DNA from 2 places in the Faecalibacterium sp. OF03-6AC genome. Region 1 is predicted to be linked to the other one. Evidence: a T-box and tRNA genes for the amino acid it is inferred to sense, from the RefSeq annotation. Region 1 holds a T-box; the other holds one or more tRNA genes.

Region 1 (14,488 bases):
CATCTGCACGCTGACGAGACCTCGCTGGCAGTGGGTGCCCTGCTGCATGATTTTTATCTGTACGACTGGCACACCACCGGTACCTTTCACGGCCTGCGCCGCCTGTTTGAGATGCACGGCTTCTCCCATCCGGGTTATGCCTGCGTCAATGCAAAGCGGGTGTTCAGCATTACCAGAAAGGAACAGAGCATCATTGCAAGCCACATGTGGCCGCTGACCTTCCGTCATGTGCCCACCTGCCGCGAAGCAGTCATCGTCTGTCTGGCCGATAAGTACTGCGCTGTGGTAGAAAGCATGTTCCAGCGTTCCCGCGCCGGGGCCGTGGTGGACGGCAGCGTGGACATCGACGGCGAAGAGTGGTAAGCCTGTTTTTACCTTTATCATTTTATCAATGGACAAAAAAGAACTCCGCACCTCACAGGGCGCGGAGTTCTTTTGTATCTTACAGCTTTTTATAGCCTTCCGGTTCATTGGCAGCAGCGCGGTATTCCATTAAGAATGTGTCCAGCCAGCGGCCGTGACAGTCGCGGGCAATGCGTTCCCGGCGGCCCACTAAGCGAAAGCCGCATTTTGTGTGCAGGGCGCGGCTGGCAGCGTTGTCCTGCAGCACGGTGGACTGCAGTGTCCAGTAGCCGGCCTTTTCTGCCTGATGGCACAGCTCGGTCAGCAGGTGATAGCCAAGGCCATGGCCCCGGAACTGCTCACCCACGTAAATACTCACCTCGGCAACGCCGCGGTAGCACCAGCGCGGGTCCACCCGGCGCAACGCCGTCCACCCGGCGATCACGCCGTCGGCCAGCAGTACCAGTCGGCATTCTTTTGCGTGGGAAGCATCCCACGCAGAATACGGCGGACAGGTGGTCTGAAAAGTGGCATGTTCTGTAGCAATGCCCTCTAAATAGATTCTGGAAACAGCGCTCCAGTCTTCCGGCTCCATGGGCCGGATCTCGATTTTGCTCATATTTCGATCCCGGCAGAAAGTGCATAGCTTTCCGCGCCCTCAACTCTCAAAAAATATCCGGCTCCAGTATAGCAGAATTTGCGGTGCGGTACAAGCGCCGTACTGCACAGAAATTTCTTTGACAAGCGGAAGGTTTGTGATACAATAAATCATAACAAAGAAAAGCACGGCAGGATACGCCGCTGCAGAACGGAGGATGTCCCAAAATGAAGTGGATCAGAACGGTGGTGTGCGCGCTGGGAATGCTGGCGTGCGTATCGCTTTCGGCATTTGCTGCAGAGTACGGCGAGCCGAACATCACAACAAAGACGACCATGAAAGAGCTGCGGGAGAACCCCAGCATCAAAGGCTCCGGCTACTATACCTACTGCAACGAATGGATCGAGGGCAGCACGCAGTACGATGATACGCCCATTGAGGGCTATGTAAGCTACGCGGCTGCCGAGGATGCCGCCGAAGGCATGAACCTTGTGATCGAAAACTACAACAGGGGCGTACAGATCACATGGCAGGTGTATACCCCGGAAGAAATTGCGGAAAATTCTTCTCTGGGCATGGTGCAGCTGTATTATTTCCCGGCTAAAACAGCCAACGCAAAGTACGCCATCGTGGTGCCCGGCAACGGCGGCAACACCACCGCAGAGCTGAACGAGGGTGCTTCCATTGCCAACCAGCTGCACGAGCTGGGCTATGCGGCCTTTGTGCTGCGGTACCGCTCTTTCCTGAATGCATCCGACAATGCGCCACTGTACGATATTGCCAACGCCGTAAAGTACCTGACCGAAAATGCAGATCAGTTTGGCGTTCAGCGCGAAAACTATGCGCTGATGGGCTTTTCTTCCGGCGGACACATCGTGGGCCTGATCGGCTCGGACAACGAAAAGTTCGGCTATAAGGCATTTGGCCTCCCACAGCCTGCAGCGCTGCTGCTGGGTTACCCCATCAACGATTTCTTTGAGGTGAAGCCGCTGTATCAGCTGGCCATTGACCCGCTGGTGCTTGGCTGGCGTTACTACTGGACCGATATTTCGGATGTGGTGAACGAAAACTTTACCCCTACCTATTTCTTCTACGGCAAAAATGATCTTTATATGCAGCGCATGTGCTACTCCCAGCAGGGGCCGCTGCTGGAGCGCAAGCTCCGGGAGAGCGGGGCTGTTTATGAGTGCCATGTGTACGAGAACGCACCCCACGCCATTGGCCCGGGCCACCACACCGATGCGGACGGCTGGATCCGGCAGGCAACGGCATTCTGGGAAAAACAGTGCAAATAAAGAGATAAACGGGGGATTGCTGTGAGAAAACGATTGAGCACGGTGATGTTTGGTATTGGCCTGATGATCCTGCTGGCACAGCCGGCGTTTGCGGAGGAGCTTGGTCAGGCCAACATCACACCGCACACCAAAATGGCAGAGATCCGCTCCAACCCCGGCATTGTGGGTGCGGGCATCTACACCTACTCGCTGGATCAGGACCGTGTGCTGGACCGGATGTACTGGGACGCGCAGCCGCTGAGCCGCCTTTCCAATCACTGGACGGCACAGGATGCGGCGGATGGACTGAACTATCTGATCCGCACCTATAACGCTGGGCAGCGGGTGACCTTCCCGCTTTATACGGCGGAGGAGATCGCGCAGGATACCAGCCGGGACGGTGTGGAACTGTATTATCTGCCGGCAGAAGGGGCGCAGGCGAACCAGAAATATGCGCTGGTGATCGGCGGTAATGCGATCGTGGTCAGTGCGGAGATCCGCGAGGGCATTTCCACTGCATGGAACCTGCACGAAATGGGCTACCCGGTGTTCGTGCTGCGCTACCGCATCGGCATGAAGGCTTCCAACAATGCGCCGCTGCAGGATGTGGTCCGCGCGGTGCAATATATCACGGAACATGCAGGACAGTTTGGCGTGCAGGCGGAGGATTATGCCATTGTAAGCTATTCCTCAGGCGGGCAGATCGCCGGACTGTTCGGCACCGACGCGGTGGGCTACAAAAATTACGGCCTGCCAAAGCCCGGTGCCATGCTGCTGGGCTACCCGGTAAACACCTTTCTGGAGTTCAAACCGGTCTATAATATCCTGCTGGACCCCGGCGTGTGCAAGCAGCGGTATTATAAAATGACATTGTCGGATTACATCACACCGGATTACCCGCCTACCTATCACTGGTACGGCAAAAACGATATGACCCTTATGACCATGTGCTGGTCGGCGCAGGGGCCTGTGCTGGAAAAGGCACTGGCCCGCAACCATGTGACGCATATCTACCATGTGTATGATGATGCTCCCCATGCAGTGGCCGCAGGCAAAGGCACCGATGCGGAGGGCTGGCTGAATGAAGCAGTTGCCTTCTGGGAGGAACAGGTCGGCTGAAAAGGAGATACTGAGTTGAAACACAGGATATGCACCGCAGCAGCCTGTATCTGTCTGCTGCTGATGATGGCGCTGCCTGCATTTGCAGCAGAGTATGGCGAGCCGGATATCACGCCGCAGACCACCATGGGCGAGATCCGCTCGAACCCCAGCATCCTTGGCGCAGGCGTTTGGACCTATTCCAAGGAGCAGAACCTGCCCGGCACTGAGGACTGGTGCAATGACCAGACGTTGGAAAAATATGTGAGCAGCTATGTGGCACAGGATTGTGCCGATGGTCTGAACCTGCTTATCCGCAATTACAATGCGGGCGTGCAGATCACCTATAAGCTCTACTCGGAGCAGGAGATCGCCGAGGACAGCTCCCGCAACAATGTGGAGTTCTATTACTACCCGGCCAGCACGCCGGATGCAAAGTATGCGCTGGTGCTCTCCGGCAACATCCTCAACCGCACGGCGGAGTTAAAGGAGTGCATCTCCACAGCTTACCAGCTGCACCAGAAAGGCTATGCGGTGTTCGTGATGCGCTACCGCGCCTACCCGGATAACGACAACAACGGACCCGTGGAGGACATTGCACGGGCGGTGAAGTACATCACCGGCCACGCACAGCGGTTCGGCGTGCAGACGGAAAGTTATGCCCTGATCGGCTATTCTTCCGGCGGACATCTGGCGGGCCTGTTTGCATCGGACGCTCTGGGCTATAAAAACTATGGCCTGCCCAAGCCCGGCGCAGTGATCCTGGCGTATCCCATCGTGCAGTTTGCCGAGATCACACCGATCTACCGTGTGGGCACAGACCCCTTTGTGTGCGGCCGGTTCTACTATGAATACAGCCTTGCCGACCTGATCACAGAGGACTATCCGCCGGTGTATTTCTGGTATGGCAGGGATGACCTGACCTTGAACCTGCTGTGCTGGCCGCTGCAGGGGCCAGCCCTCAGCAAGGCACTGGCCGCGCATGGCGTACCTTACAAAGAAGTGGTATATGACCACGCAGCCCATGGCATCAGCCTTGGCCGCGGCACGGCTGCGGATGGCTGGCTGGACGAAGCCGCTGCCTTCTGGGAAGAACAGACAAAATAATATAAAGTACGCAGATCCGGGCTTTGCAGCTGCACAGCCCGGATTTTGCAATAGGAGACATTATGGAATTTTTAGCGTTTCTTTACACGGTGCTTCTGGTGGCCATCTGCCTGATGATGGCCCTGCTGCTGTACCGCTCGGCAAAGCCTGCCGCAAACCGGGACGATGCAGAACGGAAGGAATGGCTGCGTCAGCAGCTGGAAGCGCAGAACCGCCAGATGGACGCGAAGCTGGCAGAGATGGCGCAGCAGAACCTTGCCGCTATGGGCCACATCAGTGAAACACTGCAGGCTTCGGTGCAGAGCATGAGCACCGCCCTTGCCGCAGGGCAGGGTACCCAGCAGCAGACCATGGAACAGCGCCTGCAGGGGCTGGAAGCCTCCAACGCCCGCAAGCTGGAAGAGATGCGCCGCACCCTTGCCGAGGGCATGACTGCCCTGCAGGCCCAGAACGCCCAGAAGCTGGACGAGATCCGCCATACTGTGGACGAACAGCTGCAGGATGCGTTACAGAAGCGGGTGACCGAAAGCTTCAAGGCGGTGAACGACCAACTGGAACAGGTGTACAAGGGTCTTGGCGAAATGCAGAACCTTGCCGCTGATGTGGGCGGGCTGAAACAGGTGCTTTCCGGTGTGAAGACCCGCGGTATTCTGGGCGAGATCCAGCTGGGAGCCATTCTGGAAGAAATCCTTGCCCCGGAACAGTACGACACCAACGTGGCCACCATTCCGGGCAGCACCCAGCGGGTGGAGTACGCCATCCGGATGCCCGGCGCGGACGGCGGCACGGTCTGGCTGCCCATCGACTCCAAGTTCCCCGGCGATACCTATGCCCATTTGCAGGACGCGCAGGCATCCGGCGACGCGCAGGCTGTGGAGAACGCCCGCCACGCACTGGAACTGGTGCTGCGGGCCGAGGCCAAAGACATCCGGGAAAAATATGTGGAGCCGCCCTATACCACGGCCTTCGGTATCCTGTTCCTGCCCTTCGAGGGTTTGTATGCCGAGGTGGTGAACGCGGGCCTGCTGGAAGTGCTGCAGCGGGACTATCAGGTGAACATTGCAGGCCCCAGCACCATGGCAGCGCTGCTCAACAGCCTGCAGATGGGTTTCAAGACCCTTGCCATCCAGAAGCGCTCCGGTGAGGTATGGCAGCTTCTGGGTGCAGTGAAGACCGAATTTGACAAGTTCGGGCAGGGGCTTTCCAAGATGCAGCAGCGCCTGCGCCAGACCGACGAAGAACTGGATAATCTCATTGGCGTGCGCAGCCGTGCCATCAGCCGCAAGCTGCGCGCGGTGCAGACCATGGACGAAAGCGCTGCTGCCGCTCTGCTGGAACTGGATGCTGAGCCGGGCAGGCCGGTAACGGCAAAGCTGCCGGAAAATGGAGAAGAATAATATCTCTTGCGAAATTTCTAACAATGTGCTATAATAGGAACTGTTCTTAGAAATAATTGCTGCAGTCTGCGGCATATCATAAAAAGGAGACGGAAAGCTATGAGTGTGAAGAAAATCAGCGAAGCCATTTTGGGTGTGGGCGTGGACGATACCACCATTGACCTGTTTGAGAGCCAGTATCCGGTGCCCACCGGCGTGAGCTATAATTCCTATGTCATTCTGGACGAAAAGACCGCCGTTCTGGATACGGTGGATGCCCGCGCTACCGAGCCGTGGCTGGAAAACCTGTCCGAAGCTCTGGCAGGCCGTAAGCCGGATTATCTGGTAGTCTCCCACATGGAGCCGGACCACGGTGCCAACATTGCAAAGCTGGCGGCACTCTACCCTGAGATGCAGGTGGTGGGCAACGCCAAGACCTTTTTGTATATGGAGCAGTTCTTTGGCGCTGATGCCATTGCCAAGGAGCGCCGTGTAGTGGTGAAGGACGGCGAGAGCCTGTGCCTTGGCACCCACACCCTGACCTTTGTGTTTGCCCCCATGGTGCACTGGCCGGAGGTCATGGTCAGCTATGAATCCACCGAAAAGGTGCTGTTCTCCGCGGATGGCTTCGGTCGCTTTGGCGCTGTGGCAAAGTTTGACGAAAAGGCCGACTGGGCCAGCGAAGCCCGCCGCTACTACCTGAACATCGTGGGGAAATACGGCCCGCAGGTGCAGGCGCTGCTGAAAAAGGCCGCGGCTCTGGACATCCAGACCATTTGCCCGCTGCACGGCCCGGTGCTGACCGGAGATCTGGGCAAGTACCTGAACTACTACGACATCTGGTCCAGCTACAAGCCTGAGGAGCCGGAAAAGATCCTTGTGGCAAGTGCTTCCATCCACGGCCACACCCGTGCAGCAGCCCACCTCATGGCCGAAAAGCTGCGTGCAAAGGGCGCAAAGGTCGTGGAGGTGGACCTGACCCGCACGGATGTGTCCTATGCCGTCACCGAAGCCTTCCGCTGCGGAAAGATCGTGCTGGCCTGCGCCACCTACGACGGCTTCCTCTTCCCGCCGATGGAAAATCTGCTGACCCACCTCAAGACCAAGAACTTCCAGAACCGCACGGTGGGTCTGATGGAGAATGGCACATGGGCACCCATGGCCGCAAAGCTCATGCGCGCCGAGCTGGAAAGCATGAAGAACATCACCGTGTGTGATACTGTGGTCACCATCCGCAGTGCTGCCAATGCTGCTGCCGAAGCGCAGATGGATGCACTGGCTGCAGAAATCGTGGCAAAATAAAGCACTCTGGAAAAAAACGCAAGATCCTCTGCCGACTGCCCGGCAGGGGATTTTTTTATTGAACCATGTGGAAGAGTTTGATATACTGAAAAGCAGAAGTTTATGGATGGAGGAATATCATGTCTGTAAAAATAAAAGCGGATATCAGACACTGGCTGCGGGAGTTGGATAAGAAATATTTCTTTGTGATGCTGGGCTTTGCGGTGATGGTCTATTTTCCGCTGATCAGTTTGAAGCTGACGAACACAGTGGATGGTCTGTGGACAACGGCTGAGTACATGGCGGGAGCATGGGAGCTTTCCAATGGGCGATGGTTCTGGCTGGTGACCAGTTTTATGCGTTTCAGTCTGCAGCTAGAACCCATCAATGCGGTGGTGTGCTTGGTGCTGGTTTCTCTTGGAGTCACCAGGCTTCATATGCTCTTCAAACCGGCATGGATGAGAACATCCTGCATTGACTGGCTCGCAGGTTTATGCTATGTTTCCAATGTTGTGGTCGGGTGCTATCTTTCGTTTCACTTCATTGCACCGGAGTACGGATTTTCGTTTTTCTTTGCAATGCTGGCTACAGAGCACGTGATCCGGGGAAAATCAGCCGTAAGCAGCATTGTGCCGGCAGCGGTGCTTTTGGCACTGAGCCTTGGCCTGTACCAGACGAACCTTGCCTGTTTCTGTCTGGTGCTGCTGGCCTATTTTCTCCTGCTGCTTTTCCAGAATGGAGAAAAACAAAAGATTCGGGAATATATTTGCAAAAGCCTGGCAAGTGCTGCATCCGGCGCAGTGCTGTATCTGATGATCTTAAAGATTACACTGTGGGCGACGGGAACGGCGATGGCCGATTACCAGGGTGGTGCAGATATTTCAGTGTCTGGAATTCTGAAAAATCTTCCTTCCAGCGTTGAAAAGTGCTATGAGCTTTTTTATCGGTATTTCTTTGGCACCCTTGTAAAACACAATATGCTGCAGGAAACTGCAGTTGTATTTGCTTTGATTTTTTGTGTGGTGGGTGCCGCGCTTGCGTGCAGACTGGTTCGGCTCATACGCCGGAAAGATTGGGAAAACACTTTCTATGGCACAGCAGCGCTGCTGGTGCTGCCCATGATGTGCACGGTATTTATGGTGGCAACCTCGCAGGCGTCGTTTTATATTCCCATGTCCGGAGGTCTGGCCTTGTTCCTGCCGGTCTGTTTCTGGCTATTGGACAGCAGCCAGGAGGGAGAAACAGCCTGTGATGCGTTCCGCAAATGCTGGAATAAAGCAGAAAAAGCACTGATCCTGCTTACGGCGGCTGCTGTCGTTTACGGGAGCGTATTCATGTCGGCTATCGATCAGCAGGCGATGTATGAGGGACGCAAGGCAACAAAACAAATCGCGGACCTTGTGGCCAGTGAGCTGGTGGCAGAGGGCTATTATGATTTGCCGGAAAAACTGCCGGTGATGCTGGTAGGCCGCCCCAGTGCAAACCCACTGTTCCGGACACACGTTATCTACTGGGATGCAAACGACTACGCACAGGTGGGCCTTTTCAAAAAAGAAAATGCTGCCACAATGCGCTATTCATGGAATGCGGTGTTTCGTGACCTCACACCGATGCAGTTGGAGCTGTGCAGTGATGAGGTATATGACGAACTGATCCGGACAGAAGAAATCAAACGAATGCCGACATTCCCTGAGAAAGGCTCCATGCAGGAAATGGACGGCGTATATGTGATCAAAATTTCAGAGGATTATCTGATCGATGAATAACAAATGAGCCTGAGAACATAAAACAGGACAGATGGAGAAAATAACGATGAAAGAAAAAATCGATGTACAGAAACCGGACGACCTTGGGCTGGATATATCGGATCTAAGATATTTTCTGGTGATGCTGCTGTTTTCGGCGGTAGTGTTTTTCCTGCTGATCAGCCAGCGGCTGACCAATACATTTGACGGATTGTGGAACAATACATGGTTCTTCGGCGGCTATTGGCAGGTAGTCACGGGCCGATGGCTCTGGCCGGTGATCGATGCGCTGCGGTTTGGCATCCAGACGGAACCTTTCAATTCATTGCTGACGCTTTCCATGTCGGCGCTGGCTGTTACCCTGCTTCGGAAGTTTTTTACAGAGAAGGATTCTGTCGTGACCTATCTGGCGGGTATGGCTGTTCTGGCCAGCACGGTCACTGGAATACAGCTGTCATATCGGTTTCAGTCGCCGGTGTTTGGCTGCTCTTTTTTGTTTTCTGTTCTGGCGGCAGAGCGTGTGGTTCGTGCCGCAGATTTTAGAAAAGCGGTCGTACAGGGAGCACTGCTTCTGGTCATGAGCCTTGCGTGCTATCAGACGAGCCTTGATAACTTTTGTCTGCTCCTGCTGACATATCTTCTGCTGCTTCTGTTCCGCAATGTGGACAGAGAAAAGGTCCATGCCCACATTGGAAGAAGTCTTTGCAGCGCAGCTGCAGGAATGGTTTTGTATTTCCTGCTCACAAAGCTGATCGTATGGGCATGTGGATGGCAGATGGCAAGTTATAATGGAGGAGCGGATGTTTCGGTACTTTCTATACTGAAAAATCTGCCCAATGCCATTGCAGAGACCTACCAACTGTTTGGAGCTTACTTTTTTCAGAATTACTATCGGCATAACATTCTGCAGCCGGTGGGCTTTTTCGTTTTGGTATTTCTGGCGCTGAGCATCGGACTGCTGAACCGCTTCAGAAAAATGCTTCACCGGAAAAATTGGGAATATATCCTTCTGGGAGTGGCAGCGCTGATCGTTTTGCCCATCATGTGCAATGCCATCATGCTGATCACAAGCGAGGCGGTCTGGCTTTTGCAGATGGGCGAAGGATTGAATCTGTTCGTGCCGGTATGTCTGCTGCTGCTTGAAGGGACGCGCACAAATCAGCATATGGTAAAAAAGTATGTACGTGCTGCCCGGACAGGGGCTGTAGTACTTGCGGTTTTGGTCGTCTATGGCAATGTCTGCTCTGCTGTGATCGATCAGGAAGCTATGTATGAGGGAAGAAAAACACTCAAGAGCATGTCGGATCACATCGCGGACGACCTGATGAGCAGCGGATATTTTGACGATAACGAGCAGCTGCCGGTACTGTTTGTGGGCAGACCCAGCTCGAACTCCAGTTTTATGAAGAGGGAGTATTACCTCTATGCAAATCCGTATGCGCAGATGGGCCGCTTCTGGCTGAACGATTACTCGGCCAGAGCGTCTTGGAAAGCGGTTTTCAGGGATATTACTCCGGCAAAACTCAAGCATTGCTCGGTGGAACAGTACGGAGAACTGTACAGCAGAACAGAGCTGGAACAGATGCCAGTCTATCCGCAGGAAGGATATATCCAGCAGATCGACGGTGTGGTCGTGGTAAAAATTTCAGATGATTACAAAGTTGATAAAGAGTTTGCGCCACTGATCGACCTGGGAGAATTGTTTCAGCTCATAATGGATGACATAAACGATTCATAATGGCTGCGGCTTTGTGAAAAACCTCCACCGAACGCGATTTTTGCGGAAAGCGACTGCACAGCCCTTGCAAACCACCGCAAAATGTGGTAACATAGTTCTTGGTTATAAAACCTGAATACTCCCAAACGCAGCGACGGAGAGAGTAGGCATGGCGTACACGGCAAAGAGAGAAGCTTCACCGGCTGAGAGGGCTTCCGGGTGTATCTGTGCTGAAGTTCGCTCCTGAGCGGTCTGTGCGAAACAGCAGTAGTACAGAACGGCCACGCCCCGTTACGGCGTTCTGAGAGCCGCCCGGCATCTGTGCACGGGTGGAAACCGGGTGGTACCGCGGAGCTAAGAATCAACAGCTTCGTCCCTTTTGCCTGAGAAATCGGGCAGGGGACGGAGCTTTTTTGTTGCACTCCGCTCATCAACACGAAGAATAAAGGAGAGAACATCCATGCAAGCAATGATCGACGAGCTGGCAAAACAGGCCGCTGAAAGCCTTGGTCAGGTGTCCGGCAAGGAAACGCTGGCCTCCTTCTGGCAGGAGTACCTCAGCAAAAACGGCAAGATCCCTGCCCTGATGAAGAATCTGCGCACCGTCGCGCCGGAAGAACGCCCCGCTATGGGCAAGATCATCAATGAACTCAAGGCAAAGGTGCAGGCAGATTATGATGCTGCTGCAGAACAGGTGAAGCAGGCAGAGCTTGCTGCCCGCAATGCTGCGGAGACGGTGGATATCACGCTGCCCGCCAAGACCCGCCCCATGGGCGGCCTGCACCCGCTGACCCTGATCACCAACCAGATCATCGACGTGTTCTCCGGCATGGGCTTTTCGGTGGGCACCTTCCCGGAGATCGAGGACGATGACCACAACTTCACCCGCCTGAACGTGCCCAAGGATCACCCGGCACGCGACATGCAGGACACCTTCTACCTGTCGGAGGAGTTCCTGTTGCGTACCCAGACTTCCGGCGGCCAGATCCGCACCATGGACGTTCAGAAGCCGCCCATCAAGATCCTGATGCCCGGCCGTGTGTTCCGCTCTGACTCCGATGCCACCCACAGCCCCATGTTCCACCAGATGGAAGGTCTGGTGGTGGATAAGGGCATCACGCTGGGCGACCTGCAGGGCGCACTGAATACCTTCGTGCAGAAGCTGTTCGGCGCTGACACCCGCACCCGCCTGCGTCCCTCCTACTTCCCGTTCACCGAGCCCAGCGTGGAGGTGGACGTGAGCTGCTTCGAGTGCCACGGCAAGGGCTGCCCGCTGTGCAAGCACACCGGCTGGATCGAGGTGCTGGGCGGCGGTGTCGTCAACCGCAAGGTGCTGGAGAACTGCGGTATCGACCCGGACGAGTATTCCGGCTTCGCCTTCGGCATCGGCATCGAGCGTATCGCCATGCTGAAGTATGGCATCAACAACATCGGCCTGATGTTCGAGAACAACCTGCAGTTCCTCAAGCAGTTCCACGAATAAGAGGGGAGAGAAGAGACAATGAAAGTACCTTTCAGCTGGTTAAAAGAATTTGTAGATATCGACGTTACTGCGCAGGAACTGGAAGAAAAGCTCTTCTCCTGCGGCTTTGAGGTCGAAGAGCTGATCCCGCTGGATGCCGGCATCAGCAAGGTGGTCGTCGGCAAGATCGTGGAGATGGAAAAGCAGGAGGGCACCCACCTGACCAAGTGTGTGGTGGACTGTGGCGACTACGGCCACGACATCCGCATCAGCACCGGTGCCGCTAACATGAAGCTGGGCGACTGCGTGCCCGCTGCTCTGGATGGCTCCACCCTGCCCGGCGGCATCAAGATCAAGGCCCGCAAGATGCAGGGCGTGGAGTCCAACGGTATGCTGTGCTCCGGCGAAGAGCTGGGCCTGAACGACGACCTGTTCCCGGGCTCTGAGGTCTACGGCCTGCTCATCCTGCCCGAGGATTCTGTCCCCGGCACCGACATTGCGCCGGTGGTGGGTCTGGACGACTATATCTTTGATATCTCCATCACCGCCAACCGCCCGGACTGCCAGTCTGTCCTGGGCATTGCCCGTGAGGTGGCTGCCGTTCTGGGCAAGCCCCTGCACATGCCCGCCATGGACTACAAGGCCGTCTGCGAGCCGGATGCGCCCATCACCGTCAAGGTGGAGGCTCCGGACCTGTGCCCCCGCTATATGGCACACTATGTGCGCAACATCCGCATGGGCGAGTCTCCCCGCTGGATGAAGCGCCATCTGGCTCTGTGCGGCCTGCGCTCCATCAGCAACGTGGTGGATATCACCAACCACACCCTGCTGGAAATGGGTCAGCCCATGCACGCCTTTGACCTGAACAAGGTCGCCGGCCGCACCATCGATGTGCGCCGCGCCCATGCGGGCGAAAAGATCGTCACGCTGGATGAGAAGGAGTTCACTCTGAACCCCAACAATCTGGTCATCTGTGATGCCGAAAAGCCGGTGGCACTTGCCGGCATCATGGGCGGCGCAAACTCCGGCATGGATGAGAACACCACCAGCCTGCTGTTTGAGTGTGCCACCTTCGCCCGCGACTGCGTGCGTAAGACCAGCCGCGCATTGGGCCAGAACAGCGACTCTTCTGCCCGCTACGAGAAGGGCGTGGACCGTCACTCTCCTGAACTGGGCCTTGCCCGTGCCCTGCACCTGATCCAAGAGCTGGACTGCGGCGACATCACCACACTGGAATATGACCTGACCGATGGCCGCCCGATGGAGCGCAAGCACATCGTTACCACTCCGGCTAAGATCTGCGGCGTGCTGGGTATCACCGTGCCGGATCAGACCATGATCGACATTCTGCAGCGTCTGGAGTTCACGGTGGATGTACAGGCCGATGGAAGCTGGGACGTGTCCGCACCCCTGTACCGCGAGGACGTGGAGAGCTTCCCGGATCTGGCCGAGGAGGTCATCCGTGAGTACGGCTACGACCACATCGTGCCCACCTTCCTGAACACCGCCTCCGTTACAAACGGCGGTCTGAACTACGACCAGAAGCAGCAGCTCAAGACCAAGCGTCTGCTGGCCGCACAGGGCTTCTATGAGGCCTCCACGCTGGCCTTCTACTCCAACGCAGAACTGGATATGCTGCACATTCCGGCGGATGATGAAGCCCGCAAGGCCATCCGCATCCTGAACCCCATCAGCGAGAATTTGTCCATCATGCGCACCCTGCTGGCTCCCTCCATGCTGAATGTCATTGTGGACAATCTCAAGAAGGGCAACACGGAGGGCCGTCTGTTCGAGATGGCACCGGTGTATCTTGCCAAGGAACTGCCCATCAACGAGCATCCGCACGAGCGCCAGACCCTCTGCATTGGTGCATTCGGCCCCGAAGAAGATTTCTTCACGGTCAAGGGTGCACTGGAAGCACTGGCAGCCGGCTTTGGCCTGAGCTTTGATTATAAGCGCGAGACGACCCCGTGGCTGCACCCCGGCATCAGCGCTGCTGTTTACTGCGGTGACAAGCGTCTGGGCGCGTTTGGCAAGCTGTCCAACGAGATCAACGGCGAGCTGGAAATTGCAAAGGATCAGAAGGACAGCCAGAATATCTATCTGGGTGAGCTGGACTACGAGGCTCTGATGTCCTGCGTGGACGGTGAGCTGCGCTATCAGCCGCTCAGTCCCTATGCTGCTGTCAAGCGTGATCTGGCACTGGTCTGCGATGAAAAGACCACCTGCGGCGAGATCGAAGAGACTATCAAGAAGGCCAGCCCTCTGGTGGGTGAGATCAAGCTGTTCGATATCTACCGCGGCGCAAATCTGGGCGAGGGTAAGAAGAGCATGGCGTTCACCCTGTCTCTGTCCGACCCGAAGAAGGAAGTTTCCGCTGAGGAAGTGGAGCGCGTGGTCAAGAAGATCCTCGGCAACCTGAAGTTCAAGCTGGGCATCGAGATCCGCTAACTCTATTATAGAAGTAATATAAGGCCGTCTGTGCAGG
Region 2 (14,488 bases), on a different contig from region 1:
CGTTTGCCAGACAGCACTTTCTTTATTTGTATTATAGCACAGCCCCGCCGAAATTGCAACGGCGGGGCTGTTTTTTATCGACTGAAAGCGAAATTTTCTCAGAACTCGATCTTGCTCTCGATATAAGCTTTCAGCTCGGAGATGGGCATACGCACCTGCTCCATGGTGTCGCGGTCACGGACGGTGACACAGTTGTCGGCGGCAATGCCCTTGGCCTCGTCACCCACGGTATCAAAGTCCACAGTGATGCAGTACGGGGTGCCGATCTCGTCCTCGCGGCGGTAACGCTTGCCGATGGAACCGGTATCGTCGTAATCCACCATGAAGTACTTGCTCAGCTCGTTGCGGATTTCCATGGCCTTCTCGCCCAGCTTCTTGCTCAAGGGCAACACGGCGCACTTGTAGGGAGCCAGAGCCGGATGCAGATGCAGCACGGTGCGGATATCCTCCTTGCCCTTGCTGTCGGTCAGGTGCTCCTCGTCGTATGCTTCGCACAGGAAGGCCAGAGCCACACGGTCACAGCCCAGAGACGGCTCAATGACGTAGGGGATGTAGTGCTCGTTGGTCTCGCTGTCGAAGTACTCCAGGCTCTTGCCGGAAGCCTCCTGATGGCGGGTCAGGTCGTAGTTGGTACGATCCGCGATGCCCCACAGCTCACCCCAGTCGGTGAACGGGAAGGCGTACTCGATATCGGTGGTAGCGCGGCTGTAGAAGGCCAGCTCTGCAGGCTCGTGGTCACGCAGGCGCAGGTGCTCCTTCTTGATGCCAAGGCTCAGCAGCCAGTTCTCGCAATAGTCCTTCCAGTAAGCGAACCATTCCAGATCGGTGCCGGGCTTGCAGAAGAACTCGCACTCCATCTGCTCGAACTCGCGGGTGCGGAAGGTGAAGTTGCCCGGAGTGATCTCGTTGCGGAAGGCCTTGCCCACCTGGCACACGCCGAAGGGCAGCTTGCGGCGGGTGGTGCGCTGGATGTTGGCAAAGTTGACAAAGATGCCCTGTGCGGTCTCAGGACGCAGATAGCAGGTGGAAGAGCTGTCCTCGGTAACGCCGATGGCAGTCTTGAACATCAGGTTGAACTTGCGGATGGGGGTAAAATCGTGCTTGCCGCAGACGGGGCAGACGATGTCCTCATGCTCTGCGATGAAAGCATCCATCTCGTCAAAGCTCATGGCATCCACGTTCACCTCGGGGTGCTCCTCGCCGATCAGCTTGTCGGCGCGGTGGCGCGCCTTGCAGGCGCGGCAGTCCAGCAGGGGGTCCGAGAAGCTGGACACATGGCCGGTGGTCACCCAGGTCTGAGGGTTCATGATGATGGCTGCATCCAGACCCACATTGTAGGGGCTCTCCTGCACGAATTTCTTCAGCCATGCCTTTTTGACGTTGTTCTTGAACTCGACGCCCAGCGGGCCGTAATCCCAGCTGTTGGCCAGACCGCCGTAGATCTCGGAACCGGGGAACACATAACCACGGTTCTTGCAGAGATTGACGATCATATCAAGGGTCTTTTCGCTCTGTTCCATTGTAGTACATCCTTTCCGTCCGCGGCTGGTTTGCCGTGTCGTTGTTGTATCATTCCGGCAGCTTTCCCCACTGCCGGGCGTGCTTTTCAAAGGGAAAGCACAGTATCTTTACTGTACCATGTTTTGCGCCGCTTGTAAAGCCGAAAACCGGCCTGCTTTGGGGAACAGACCGGTTTTTGCACTTATTTATGGTATTTCATCCCTGCATTGATGGTGCAGGCACGGTAGATCTGCTCCGTGAGCACAAGGCGGGCCAGCTGGTGGGGCATGGTGATGCGTCCCATGCTGAACTTGAGTGCAGCGGCCTTTTTCACCTCATCGGACAGGCCGTGGGACGAGCCGATGACGAACGCCACATCCCCTGCCCCGCTGTTTGCGCGGTCGGCAAGGAACTGGGCCAGCTCGTCGGAGGAGATCTGCCTGCCTTCAATGCACATGGCCACGATGGCAGCACCCTTGCGCACGTTGGACAGAATGGCCTTGCCCTCCTTGTCCAGTGCCTTTTTTACCACGGCATCCGAGGCGTTCTTCTCCTCGATCTTTTCCTCCGGCAGCTCGATGATGCGGAAGGACGCGAAGGCGGCAAGGCGCTTCTGGTACTCGGCCACGCCCTCGGCGAAATATTTTGCATTCAGCTTGCCCACACAGATCAGGTCGATGTTTTGCATTGCAGTTTCCTCTTTTATATAGAAACGATTTAAAATTGTCTCCGCTTCGCTCTGACAATAATAGCGGAAAATTATTTTTATAATTTGCAGCTCCGAAACGACTGCGGTCGTTTCGGAGCTGCTTTTTCACGGGAGGGGTCGTAATGGCAAGCGGCATCTTGCTGCTGTCAGCCTGCGGCTGTCGCGCAGCAGATAAAGCGTAAACTCACCCGCACGGCTCGTCGCGCAGCGACTCAAAATCGGCGCAACACAAAAAATCCTCTAGCGCAGCGACTTGGATTTTTTGTATGGAGCCCATCTGCTTTGGGATTATTAAGGGCGAGCAGCCCTTAGTTTGCAACAGCGACGACCGCGGCCAGTGGCCGAAACAGGGAGGAGCTGTTGGGGCAGCGGCCTGCAGGATGCGAGTGCCGTCCAAGGCACGAAGCAGACGCAGGGAGCCGCAACCCGCTGCCTCCCGCGCCTCGAAAGTAGCGGAGACCTTGCCGCGCTGAACACGCGGCATTTGCTGCGCAAACCGGTCTGCGGCTTAAAAGCCCCACTGGGGCTTTCATGCCCTGTGGGCACCGCCGTCCTTTCTGGTTCTCTTTTGGCACGCAAAAGAGAACGTACCCGGCGGCAATGCCTTTTGCAAAAGCCATAGAACCTGCCCCACGCGAAAACGCTCTGCACGGGAAACATCACAGCAGGCTCATCTGCTCACCCTCGTCCTCGGCGCGGAGCAGCGCACCGGTAGCGGGCAGGCTGCGCACACGGTAGCGGTGGGGGTTCGCCAGCTCCAGCGTGTCCGCCGGGACGACCGACGCGATGGTCTGGTTCTTTTTCAGGGTAACGACCGCCACGCCCTGACTGTCGCGGGTGGCCTTGGCCGCGATCTGCGCCGTGCCAACCAGCAGCATCCGGCTGGCACTGGTGCGGATGGCAAGCTCGGTCTCCTCCGGCAGGAAGAAGAGCTTCGCCAGCGGTTCCTTGTCGCAGTAGGCCTTGAGCAGCTTACGGCGGTTCTGCTTGGTGGCATAGGAGCTGAGCGGGATCTTTGCGCACCTGCCGCTGGCAAAGAAGAACAGCATATAGCCGCTGTAGTCGCTGGTGATCACCATGGAGAGCACGTTCTCGCCCTCGTCCATGCCCAGACGGCCCGGGATGAAAATGCCCATCTGGGCCACCTTGCCGTCCTCCAGCTCTGCCAGACGCACCTTGTACACCTGCTGCTTGTCGGTAAAGAACAGCGCTTCCACGTTGTTGCGGGTCTCGATCTGCTGCACGATCTCGTCGCCTTCTTTCAGCTTATGGGCACCGGCGGTGCGCAGACCCTGCGGCGGGATCTTTTTGAAGTAGCCCTCGCGGGTAAAGAACACTGTCACGGGGTAATCCGGCGTTTCTTCCTCCTCGGAGCCGTTCTCTTCCTCAGGCAGATCGTACAGGATCTCGCTGCGGCGGGACTGGCCGTACTTCTTGGCAACATCGTTCAGCTCATTGATGATGATGCGGCGGATGCGGGCGGGCTTTGCAAGGATATCGTTCAGGTCGGCAATATCCTTTTCCAGCTGTTCGATCTCGCTGGTGCGCTTGAGGATATATTCCCGGTTCAAATGACGCAGCTTGATCTCGGCCACATAGTCGGCCTGCACTTCATCGATGCCAAAACCGATCATCAGGTTGGGCACCACTTCGGTCTCTTCCTCGGTGGTGCGGATAATTTTGATTGCCTTGTCAATGTCCAGCAGGATAGCAGCAAGACCCTTGAGCAGGTGCAGGCGCTTTTCCTTGCCGTGCAGGTCGTAGTAGGTGCGGCGGCGCACGCACTCCACGCGGAAGGCCGTCCACTCCTTGAGAATTTCGCGCACGCCCATCACGCGGGGCTGGCCGGACACCAGAATATTGAAGTTCGCGCTGAAGCTGTCTTCCAGAGGGGTAGCCTTAAACAGCTTTGCCATCAGCTTATCGGCATCCACGCCGCGCTTGAGGTCCAGTGTCAGCTTCAGGCCGTTCAGATCGGTCTCGTCACGCATGTCGCTGATTTCCTTGACCTTACCGGCCTTGACCAGCTCCGCGATCTTATCCATGATGGCCTCCACCGTTGTGGTGGGCGGGATCTGGGTGACCTCGATCATGTTTTCGCCGGGTACCACGTTGTAGCGGGCGCGTACCTTCACGCTGCCGCGGCCGTTCTCGTAAATTTCACGCATCTGCGCTTCATCGTACAAAATCTGACCGCCGCCCACGAAGTCCGGGGCGGGCATGGTGGTGGAGATGTCGTGGTGCTCGTCCTTCATCAGGGCCACGGTAGTGGCGCACAGCTCTGCCAGATTGAACGAGCAGATGTTGCAGGCCATGCCCACCGCGATGCCCAGCGTGTTGTTTGCCAGAATGGTGGGGAATGTGACCGGCAGCAGGGTAGGCTCGGTGGTGGTGCTGTCGTAGTTGGGCACAAAGTCCACGGTCTCCTTGTCGATATCCCGGAACAGCTCCTCGCACACACCCTCGAGCTTTGCCTCCGTGTAACGGGCAGCAGCGCAGGACATATCCCGGCTGTAGGCCTTGCCAAAGTTACCCTTGCTGTCCACAAAGGGCACCAGCAGGCTCTCGTTGCCGCGGCCCATGCGCACCATGGTGTCGTAGATGGCGGCATCGCCGTGGGGGTTCAGGTGCATGGTGCTGCCCACGATGTTGGCAGACTTGGTGCGTGCGCCCTTGAGCAGGCCCATCTCGTACATGGTGTACAGCAGCTTGCGGTGCGCCGGTTTGAAGCCGTCGATCTCTGGCAGCGCGCGGCTGACGATAACGCTCATGGCGTAGGGCATATAGTTGGTTTCCAGCGTGCGGGTGATGGGGTCCTCCAGCACACTGCCAGCATTTAAAATTTCAACACCGTCGCCCAACTGCGGGCGCACCGGCTTGAAGGTTTTCTTGGTCGATTTTCTAGGCATCTTCTAACCTCTTGACGATTTTAAATGGGCGCCGCTCTCGCTCTGCCCATATTCAGCGGAAAATATTTTTTATTTTTGCAGCTCAGGATGGCCTGCGGGCCATCCTGAGCTGCTCTTTCACAGATGGAGCCGTTCCGGTTTTCTGCATTTTTCCCTTAAAATGCCGTGACCCGTTGGGGCCTTCTTCGTGAAAACGTGATTTGGAGCAGCCCGCAGGCTGCGACAAATCACCAAATTAAAATAACGTTACCTCTGTCATTGCCAGAGCGCAAGCGGAGGCAATTTAAAATCATCAGCTCACATCCAGATCGTCCAGATATTCTGCGCCGTGCTGCGCAATGTGTTCCTTGCGGCCTGCAAGGTTATCGCCCAGCAGGATATCGAACACCTGCGCGGTCTGCACCACATCAGTGGGCATCACCTTGATCAGACGGCGGCTCTCCGGGTTCATGGTGGTCAGCCACATCATCTCAGGGTCGTTCTCACCCAGACCTTTGGAGCGCTGGATGGTGTATTTTTTCTCGCCGATCTCTTCCAGAAACGCTGTCTTTTCCGGCTCGGTGTAGGCAAAATAAGTTCGTTCTTTCGTTGTAATTTCATACAACGGCGACTCTGCGATATACACATAGCCCTTCTCGATCAGGGTCGGGGTCAGGCGGTAGAGCATGGTGAGCACCAGCGTGCGGATCTGGTAGCCGTCCACATCGGCATCGGTACAAATGACGATCTTATTGAACCGCAGATTGTCGAGGTTAAAGGTCGCCAGCTCCTTGTTGTGTTTGCCGCCCAGCTCCACGCCGCAGCCCATCACCTTGATGAGATCCACGATGACATCCGATTTAAAGATGCGGGCATAGTCGGCCTTCAGGCAGTTCAGGATCTTGCCGCGGATGGGCATGATGGCCTGATATTCACTGTCGCGGCTGGACTTGACCGCACCCATAGCGGAATCGCCCTCCACGATATACAGCTCGCGGCGGGATGCATCCTTGGTGCGGCAGTCCACGAATTTCTGCACCCGGTTGGCAAGGTCGATCTGGGTGGACAGCGTTTTTTTGATGCTCTGGCGCGTTTTTTCCGCGTGCTCGCGGCTCTGCTTGTTCACCAGCACCTGCTGGCAGATCTTCTGGGCCTCGTCCGGCTTTTCCAGAAAATACACTTCCAGATAATGCTTGAGGAAGTCGGTCATAGCCTGCGAGACGAACTTATTGGTAATGGCCTTTTTGGTCTGGTTCTCGTAGCTGGTGCGGGTGGAAAAACTGGACGAGACATACACCAAGCAGTCCTGCACATCCTGAAAGCTGATGGCGCTCTCACCTTTTTTATAGAGGTTCTTTTCCTTCAGGTACTTGTTGATCTGGTAGACAAAGGCGGTGCGCACCGCATGCTCCGGGCTGCCGCCGTGCTCCAGCCAGGAAGAGTTGTGGTAGTATTCCAGCATCTGCACCTTATTGGAGAAGCAGAACGCCGCGCTCATGCGCACCTTGTAATCCGGCTGATCCTCGCGGTCTCGGCCGGATGCCTCACTCTCGCAGCTGAACACCGGGGTCAGGGTATCCTCCCCTGCCACCTCGGCCACATAGTCCGCGATGCCGTGCTCATAGCACCAGCTCTCGTACCACGCCTTGCCAGTGGCAGGGTCTTTCTCTTTTTCATCGGTAAAGTTCAGGGTCAGGCCTGCGTTGACCACCGCTTGACGGCGCAGGGTATCCTTATAGTAGCTGCCGGGCACATCGATGTCGGTGAACACCTCGTCGTCCGGCTTCCAGTGAATGATGCTGCCAGTGCGGCGGCCCTTGTAGGCTTCCTTCTGCAGGCCGCCCACATTCTCGCCCTTTTTAAAATCAAGGTGATAGTGGTATCCGTCACGGTAGATATCGGCGGTCATCCATGCAGAAGCATACTGGGTAGCGCACAGGCCCAGACCGTTCAAGCCAAGGCTGAACTCGTAGTTATCCTCACCCTCGCCATACTTGCCGCCTGCATACATCTCGCAGAACAACAGCTCCCAATTGTAGCGCCCCTCGCCGTTGTTCCAGTCCACGGGCATACCGCGGCCAAAGTCCTCAACGATGACGCTGCCATCCTTACAGCGGGTCACGTTGATGGTATCGCCGTGGCCGTCGCGGGCTTCGTCGATGGAGTTGGAGACGATCTCAAAGATGGAGTGGGCGCATCCCTCCACGCCGTCTGAGCCAAAGATAACGGCCGGGCGCTTACGCACACGGTCGGCACCCTTCAAAGAAGTAATGCTCTCGTTGCCATATTCCTGTTTTTTTGCCATGCTGCTCCTCCCGGCCCGGCCTTTCTTGCAAAAAGCGGGCCGTCTGTAGTCAAATCATAAAACGCCTCTGCCCTTTTCTTACTATAATATAGGTATACACAGAGAAAAAGGGCAAAAGCGCCTGAATCATTTCATTTTCATTAAACCATAGGTTGTTGAATTTGTCAATTTCTGTTTGGCGCGCCCGCACACAGCACGTCCTGTGCCGGATGTGCCGAAAGCAGGTTGAAAAAGTCATTCTTATTTTACGCGCTGGAGCGACCAAAATCAAGAAAGTTTCAATTTTCTGAAAAAAATTTGGATTTACCCCTTTACAAAATCGAAATTTCAGGTATAATAATCATCGTCCGGTGCGCCTCTGTAGCTCAGTCGGTAGAGCAGGGGACTGAAAATCCCCGTGTCATTGGTTCGATTCCGATCGGAGGCACCAGTCAAGGAAACCCAGCAGGGTTTCCAATATGCGGCCGTAGCTCATCTGGTAGAGCGCCACCTTGCCAAGGTGGAGGTAGCGAGTTCGAGCCTCGTCGGCCGCTCCATAACGGAGCAGCAACAGTTGCTCCAATATGGCCCGGTAGCTCAGTTGGTTAGAGCACCAGCCTGTCACGCTGGGGGTCGTCGGTTCGAGCCCGATCCGGGTCGCCACCAAGAAAGCGCAAGCTTTCACCTACTTTGAAACTTGTTTTCAGGGCATCAGAAATGATGGGTGCAAGGTAAAATGCACCGAATATGCGGCCGTAGCTCATCTGGTAGAGCGCCACCTTGCCAAGGTGGAGGTAGCGAGTTCGAGCCTCGTCGGCCGCTCCAACAGGAGTGGAAATTCACTCCTAAATATGGTGACGTGGCCAAGTGGTAAGGCAAGGGTCTGCAAAACCCTCATCCACCAGTTCAAATCTGGTCGTCACCTCCAAAAGATTCCCGGAAGCTTCGGCTTCCGGGATTTTTTTTGTTTTGCGTTGTTCCCGGAATGATTATCGCCGGTTTAGCTGGATTTGCAAACGGGAAGGTGCTACAATGGCTATACTACTTTGCAAAGGAGCTGATGCCTGTGCCCGCCGAAAACCATACCACCCTCACCCCGGATACGCCGGTGCGCTACCTGAAGGGCGTTGGCCCCAAGACCGCTGAGCGGTTCGAGAAGCTGGGCATCGTGACGCTGGCCGACCTGCTGTGCCACTACCCGCGCAGATATATCGACTTCACCAAACCCTATTCCATCGCCGAAGCGCCCACCGATGTGGAGTGCGTCGTCAGGGCCGAGGTGTTCGCCAAACCCGGCGGGCGTATCCTGCCGGGCGGGCGGCGGATGGAGCGCATCACTGCCGGGGACGATGTGTCCAGTCTGGAGATCACATGGTTCAATAATCCCTATGCCGCCCAGAAGCTGCAGCTGGGGCAGGAATATTATTTTCAGGGCATCGTTACCGGCGGGATGCTGCGCCGCCAGATGGTCAACCCGCAGGTGCGCACCGCCGAGCAGATTAAGGCTTCTCCCTTTGAAGCGGTCTACCCCCAGACCGAGGGCCTGACCAGCAATGCCATCGCCAAGTGCGTGCGGCAGCTGCTGCCCCATGCAGAGCTTCTGCCCGACCCTCTTCCGCCGGAAATGCTGACAAAATACCGTCTGCTCTCCAAGGCAGATGCCGTGCGGGCCATCCACTGCCCCGCCACCGAAGAGCAGGCCTATGCAGCCCGGCGGCGGCTGATCTATGAAGAACTTCTGGTTCTGCAGCTGGGCATTGGCCGGATGAAAAACCGGGGTGCCGCTGCCACCGGTGCGCCCATGCAGCTTGCCGACCCGTCCCTGTTCTGGGCCAGCCTGCCCTTTTCCCCCACCGGAGCCCAGCGCCGGGCCGTGAGCGAGATTCTGGCCGACATGGCGGGCGAGACTTCCATGAACCGCCTTTTGCAGGGCGATGTGGGCAGCGGCAAAACGCTGGTGGCGGCTGCCGCCATCTGGGCCTGCATCCGGGCGGGGTATCAGGCCGCGCTGCTGGCCCCGACAGAAATTCTGGCCGCCCAGCACGCCGAAGGCCTGAACCGGATGCTTGCCCCCTTCGGGATGCGGGTGGCCCTGCTGACCGGCGGCATGAAGGCCGCTGCACGCCGCACCACCCTTGCCGCCATCCGGAACGACGAAGCCGACCTTGTGGTGGGCACCCACGCCATCCTCAGCGAAGGCGTAGAGTTTGCCCGGCTTGGTCTTGCCGTGATCGACGAGCAGCACCGCTTTGGGGTACGGCAGCGCGGAATGCTGGCCGAAAAGGCCGCGAATCCGCACCTGCTGGTGATGAGCGCAACGCCCATTCCCCGCACGCTGGGCCTGCTCATCTACGGCGATTTGGACATCTCCATTCTGGACGAGCTGCCGCCGGGCCGCACACCGGTCAAGACCCGCTGCATCACCGGCAAAAAGCGACGCGACCTCTACCATTTTCTCGATCAGGAGATCGGGCGCGGGCGGCAGGTGTATCTGGTCTGCCCCGCCATCGAGGACACACCGGATGGCGGGCTGAACGCCGTTAAGAGCTACTACGAGGACATTGCCAAGGCCCTGCTGCCGGAGCGCCGGGTAGGCCTGATGCACGGCAAGCTCAAACCCAAGGAGAAAGCTGCCGTGATGGAGGACTTCAAAGCCGGACGGCTGGACGCACTGGTGTCCACCACCGTCATTGAGGTGGGTGTGGATGTGCCCAATGCCAGCGTAATGGTGATTGAAAACGCAGAGCGCTACGGTCTGAGCGCCCTGCACCAGCTGCGCGGCCGCGTGGGACGCGGTGCAGCGGAGAGCTGGTGCTTTCTTGTCAGCGACAACCAAAGCGAAAACGTACAAAAGCGGCTGAAATTTTTGTGCAGCACCACGGACGGCTTTGCGGTGGCGCAGTACGATCTGGAGACCCGCGGCCCCGGCGACTTTTTCGGCAGCCGCCAGCACGGCCTGCCCACCCTGCAGATCGCCGACCTGATGAACGACACCCGCACCCTGCACGCTGCGCAGGCGGAAGCCATTGCCATGCTGGCCGACGACCCGCTGCTGGAAGCGCCGGAGCACGCACTGCTGGAACAGCAGGTGCAGCAGATGTTCGAGAAAGCCGGAGCCATGAACTGATCCGGAGGTTTTTTGCGCACAAGCAACAGCAATTGCAAAAGCCGCTGCACGGCTGGTGCAGCGGCCCCTGTTATCGAACGGAACGCTTTGCGTGCCGTTCGCCCATGCTTATCACATCGCAGAACACGCAGCGGCTTTTGGTGGAAAGCTGGGTATCCTTATGGTAGCAGCCAAAAAACCACTTGTCGTAGGTCAGCTTCAACAAAATTTTATCCAGAAAGCTGTGCAGCTGGTTGGTCTCGCCGCTGGCAAGGGCGGTAAAATCCAAAAATCTGCTTGGCGCATCGTGGGTCAGCACATAATCCACTTTGTAATCGCACGCTGCAAGGTTCTCCTCACAAAAGGCGTATTCCTCCTCCGAAGGCATTTCTTCCCTCCACCAGTTCACGCCGGGTTCCCGATCCTCCACATCCTGGCTTTCCGCACCGCCAAAGCACAGGTATTTTTTGTTCTCCAATTCCAGCACACTGCCGCGGCACACATGGTACACATTGCCGCCCAGTGCCTGCACCTTGCCGCCAAAGCGTTCCTCGGTGGGATACTGCTTCAAAAGATCGTAGTTTTCGTGGCTGCCGTCCAGAAACAGCAGGGTATACGGGCGCTTGCGCAGCCAATCCAGCTTTTTCTGTTCCTCCTTGCTGCCGTCCCACACAAAGCCAAAGTCGCCCAGTACCACCACGGTATCCCGTTTGCCCAGCCAGCGCAGCTTGCCGTGCTTGAAGCGGTCGATGTCGCCGTGGGTGTCCCCTGTCAGATATACCATTCCTGTCCTCCCTGACCGGATGTGAAATCGGCACAATAAGCCTTGTCACACCCCGCCAAACCTGTTATTATAAAGAATACAGCCTTCCGCTGTGATCTCGTTCTTATCCGGCGCACTGCACCTGTGCCGTGCTGCCTGTTGTTTTATATTATCGCTTTTTAAAGGAATTGTCCACATGAAACGTATTTTTGCGCTGGTTTTATCGTTCGCTGTCCTGTTCAGCTGCCTTGTGCTGCCCGCCGGGGCTATGTTCGACCCCACCCCGGTCTATCAGGTGCAGGCACAGAGTGCCTATATCGTCAACACCGATACCAATATCATCGTCTATGATAAGGACAGCACAAAGCAGGTATCCGCCGGTGGTCTGACAAAGTACATGACCATCGCCCTGCTGCTGACCAACTATGCCGACCATCTGGACGACACCTTCCAGATGCCCTTTGCCATCTCGGATTACGTTTATAACACCAACAACGCCGATATGCGCTCCAACGAGACCTTTACCTACCGCGAAGCCATGTACGCCATGCTGACCCGCAACGCCAACGAAGCCGCCATGGGCCTTGCTTATGCCCTTTCCGGCGGCGACCTCGCGGGCTGGGTGAGCCAGATGAACACCCTGTCCCAGCGCATCGGCACCACCGGCAGCACATGGACGGATGCCTGCGGCATCGACAGCGGCAACGTGACCTGTGCCGTGGATATGTACCTGATCCTGCGCTATCTGATGAGCTTTGATGCCTTTGTGGAGGTTTCCGGTGCGCCCAGCTTTACCATGCCCGCCAAAGAAAAACACCGTTCTTCGTCTGTTCTGGTCAGCCAGAACGCCGCGCTGAGCAAATCCAGCGGCGGCAAATACTACCGCAGCGCCATGCAGGGCGGCATGTGCGATGTGACCGCATTCAAAAACGACAGTGGCAATCAGAGCTATGTTTCATGGGCCAATAAGGATGGTGCCACCTATATTTTCTGCGTGATGCAAAGCCCGGACACCTGCGACGATTTCGGCTACGCCAATCGCCGCCCGGCCCTGTGCGAGACCGTGAAGCTGATGGACTGGGTGTTCGACAGCTTTTCCATTCAGGCCGCGCTGGATACCGACCTTACGCTGGCTGAGATCCCGGTGAAGTATTCCTCCGATACCAGCTCCCTGCAGCTGTATCCCGCCGACAGCATGATGACCCTGCTGCCCTCCACCGGCGACGGCAGCGTGACCCAGAAATATTTCCACCTGCCGGATCACGTGTGTGCCCCCGTCCAGCAGGGCGATGTGGTGGGCACCGTGGAGCTGAAGCTTGCCGGTGAGACCATTGGCGTGGTGGACCTGATCGCCGGGCAGGATGTCAGCCGCAACCCACTGCTGTTCACTGTGGCGCGTTTTCAGGAATTCTTAGGCAGTCTGTACCTCAAAGTTGTAATAACATTGAGTATTATTTCCATCATCATCTACTTTGCGTGGGTCCTTTTGAACAACTGGAACCGCCGCAAGCCCACCAGAAAGATCCGCCGCCGCTGAGCTTTGTACCGTTCAGCCGCATTTTGTGGAAAAGTGACGCAAAAAGCCCCGTCAGCCTTTTCAGGATGACGGGGCTTTTGGTTGCGCCAGCAGGAGTCGAACCTACGATGGGGGAGTCAAAGTCCCCTGCCTTACCGCTTGGCGATGGCGCATCATGCAAGGTATTATACCATATTCTTTGTTTTTCCACAAGGGGAAGGTTCCACTTTTCCGCTTTTCCGCTTTTGCGGCGGCTCTGTGATGCCTTTTGCAGCCTGCAATTTGTGAAAAACCAATTTTTTCATCATAGCAACAAAATACGCCCATTTTGTTGCACTTTTGTTGCATTATATGTGGTAAATATAGGATTGAATAAACCTCCTCTTCCCGGCTTTTTCGTCTACTGCCTCATGGCGGGGACATCGAGGTCTGTTCTGGTGTTTCCGTTCCCGGCAGGCACCACATCCCAATTCGTCAGGAAAGCGAGGAGTCATATGAAAAAGATCTTGAAAATGCTGGTCCTCGGTCTGCTCAGCGCTGCACTGCTCTGCTGTGCACTGCCCTCTGCCTTTGCCGCAGAAGACAAGGATTCGCAGGTCTACACCATTGGTCTGGATGCCATGGGCGGCAGCAGCTCCGCTGTGGCAGTCACCACCAATCTGAGCGGCAAACTCAGTGCCCTGCCCGCGCAGCCTACGCTGGAAGGCTACACCTTTGACGGCTGGTATACCGAGCCGGTGGGCGGCACAAAAATCAGCACCTCTACGGTGTTTACCGGTGATACCACTGTGTACGCACACTGGACCGTGAAAAACGCCACCACTTCCACCAGCACATCCACACCCGCTCAGCCGGAACAGACCGCGCAGGAATACGATGACGGCCCGGTTCTGAGCGTTCTGGCGGTAGCCGGTGCTCTGATCACCACGCTGGCCGTGGCTGCCTTTATTTAAGTCTTTCCACGCACTGTATCAATTTTATCAATAGAAAGGAAAATCTCCATGTCTACTATGAAACTGCCTGCAAACTATGCCTCCATCAGCGAAGAGGAAATGGTCTATCTGGACGGTGGTGCCAGCGACGCTTACAACAGCTTCCTGAATATCGGTAAGGTGTTCAACGCCATTGCCCGTATCTTCTCCGGTGCAAGCTCCATCATCAACAATGTCAACGTGATCTACCAGTCCTTCCTGACTCTGGGCGATCTGCTGAAGAGCTTCTGATCCGGCTTCTATTTTCATCTGTTTTTCAAGAACTGTTTCCGTTGTGGGGACAGTTCTTTTTGTTTTTAATGCATTTTCAGTCCGGTGTATCCGGCGTAATCGTTTACATCAAAAGAAACAATTTTTTTATTCTTTGGCAAAAAAATGCACAGAAAAAGCATTTTTGTTACGCTTCTGTTGCGCATGTTGTGCTAACATACAGGGTAGAAGTTTATCCATCAAACTGGCGCTGTCACGTCGAAAACTAATATATCAAATGTGGTTTTGTGGTGCGAAAATTTTCGGATTTGTCGAAAGTTTTCGTTCGCCTGATCCGACCACTTTTTGCGGGAGAAATCGATCATTATGCCGGACCGTGAACTGCGGCACATGCGCCGCACCGAATTAGTCGAGATCATTCTGGCGCTCAAGCAGAGCGAGGACCAGCTCCGGGCAGAAAACGCTGCCCTGTCTGCCCAGCTGCAGGAACGGCAGATCCATATTGAAAACGCAGGTTCCA

What was found. A T-box is a leader RNA that pairs with one kind of tRNA and senses whether it is charged. The one in region 1 lies ahead of pheS (phenylalanine--tRNA ligase subunit alpha), so its partner is inferred to be a tRNA-Phe.
Region 2: it has a tRNA-Phe gene. The T-box ahead of pheS (phenylalanine--tRNA ligase subunit alpha) is inferred to sense a tRNA for this amino acid. The anticodon was not compared.

Annotation. Positions count from the first base shown of each region.
Region 1 is NZ_QUEN01000001.1:134-14,621, reverse strand. It holds gene DXA66_RS00055 (HD domain-containing protein) at 1-363, shown strand, start outside; gene DXA66_RS00050 (GNAT family N-acetyltransferase) at 443-961, opposite strand; gene DXA66_RS00045 (alpha/beta hydrolase) at 1,168-2,235, shown strand; gene DXA66_RS00040 (alpha/beta hydrolase) at 2,257-3,333, shown strand; gene DXA66_RS00035 (alpha/beta hydrolase) at 3,349-4,419, shown strand; gene DXA66_RS00030 (DNA recombination protein RmuC) at 4,482-5,816, shown strand; gene DXA66_RS00025 (FprA family A-type flavoprotein) at 5,916-7,097, shown strand; gene DXA66_RS00020 (glucosyltransferase domain-containing protein) at 7,217-8,842, shown strand; gene DXA66_RS00015 (glucosyltransferase domain-containing protein) at 8,889-10,559, shown strand; T-box leader at 10,681-10,919, shown strand; gene pheS (phenylalanine--tRNA ligase subunit alpha) at 10,999-12,021, shown strand; gene pheT (phenylalanine--tRNA ligase subunit beta) at 12,040-14,451, shown strand.
Region 2 is NZ_QUEN01000013.1:15,603-30,090, reverse strand. It holds gene DXA66_RS12615 (glycine--tRNA ligase) at 99-1,520, opposite strand; gene rlmH (23S rRNA (pseudouridine(1915)-N(3))-methyltransferase RlmH) at 1,703-2,188, opposite strand; gene DXA66_RS12600 (DNA gyrase subunit A) at 2,869-5,118, opposite strand; gene DXA66_RS12595 (type IIA DNA topoisomerase subunit B) at 5,411-7,402, opposite strand; tRNA gene DXA66_RS12590 (tRNA-Phe) at 7,757-7,832, shown strand; tRNA gene DXA66_RS12585 (tRNA-Gly) at 7,863-7,938, shown strand; tRNA gene DXA66_RS12580 (tRNA-Asp) at 7,968-8,044, shown strand; tRNA gene DXA66_RS12575 (tRNA-Gly) at 8,131-8,206, shown strand; tRNA gene DXA66_RS12570 (tRNA-Cys) at 8,235-8,309, shown strand; gene recG (ATP-dependent DNA helicase RecG) at 8,448-10,508, shown strand; gene DXA66_RS12560 (metallophosphoesterase) at 10,579-11,271, opposite strand; gene DXA66_RS12555 (D-alanyl-D-alanine carboxypeptidase family protein) at 11,447-12,787, shown strand; tRNA gene DXA66_RS12550 (tRNA-Gln) at 12,866-12,939, opposite strand; gene DXA66_RS12545 (InlB B-repeat-containing protein) at 13,261-13,719, shown strand; gene DXA66_RS12540 (hypothetical protein) at 13,768-13,989, shown strand; gene DXA66_RS12535 (hypothetical protein) at 14,335-14,488, shown strand, end outside.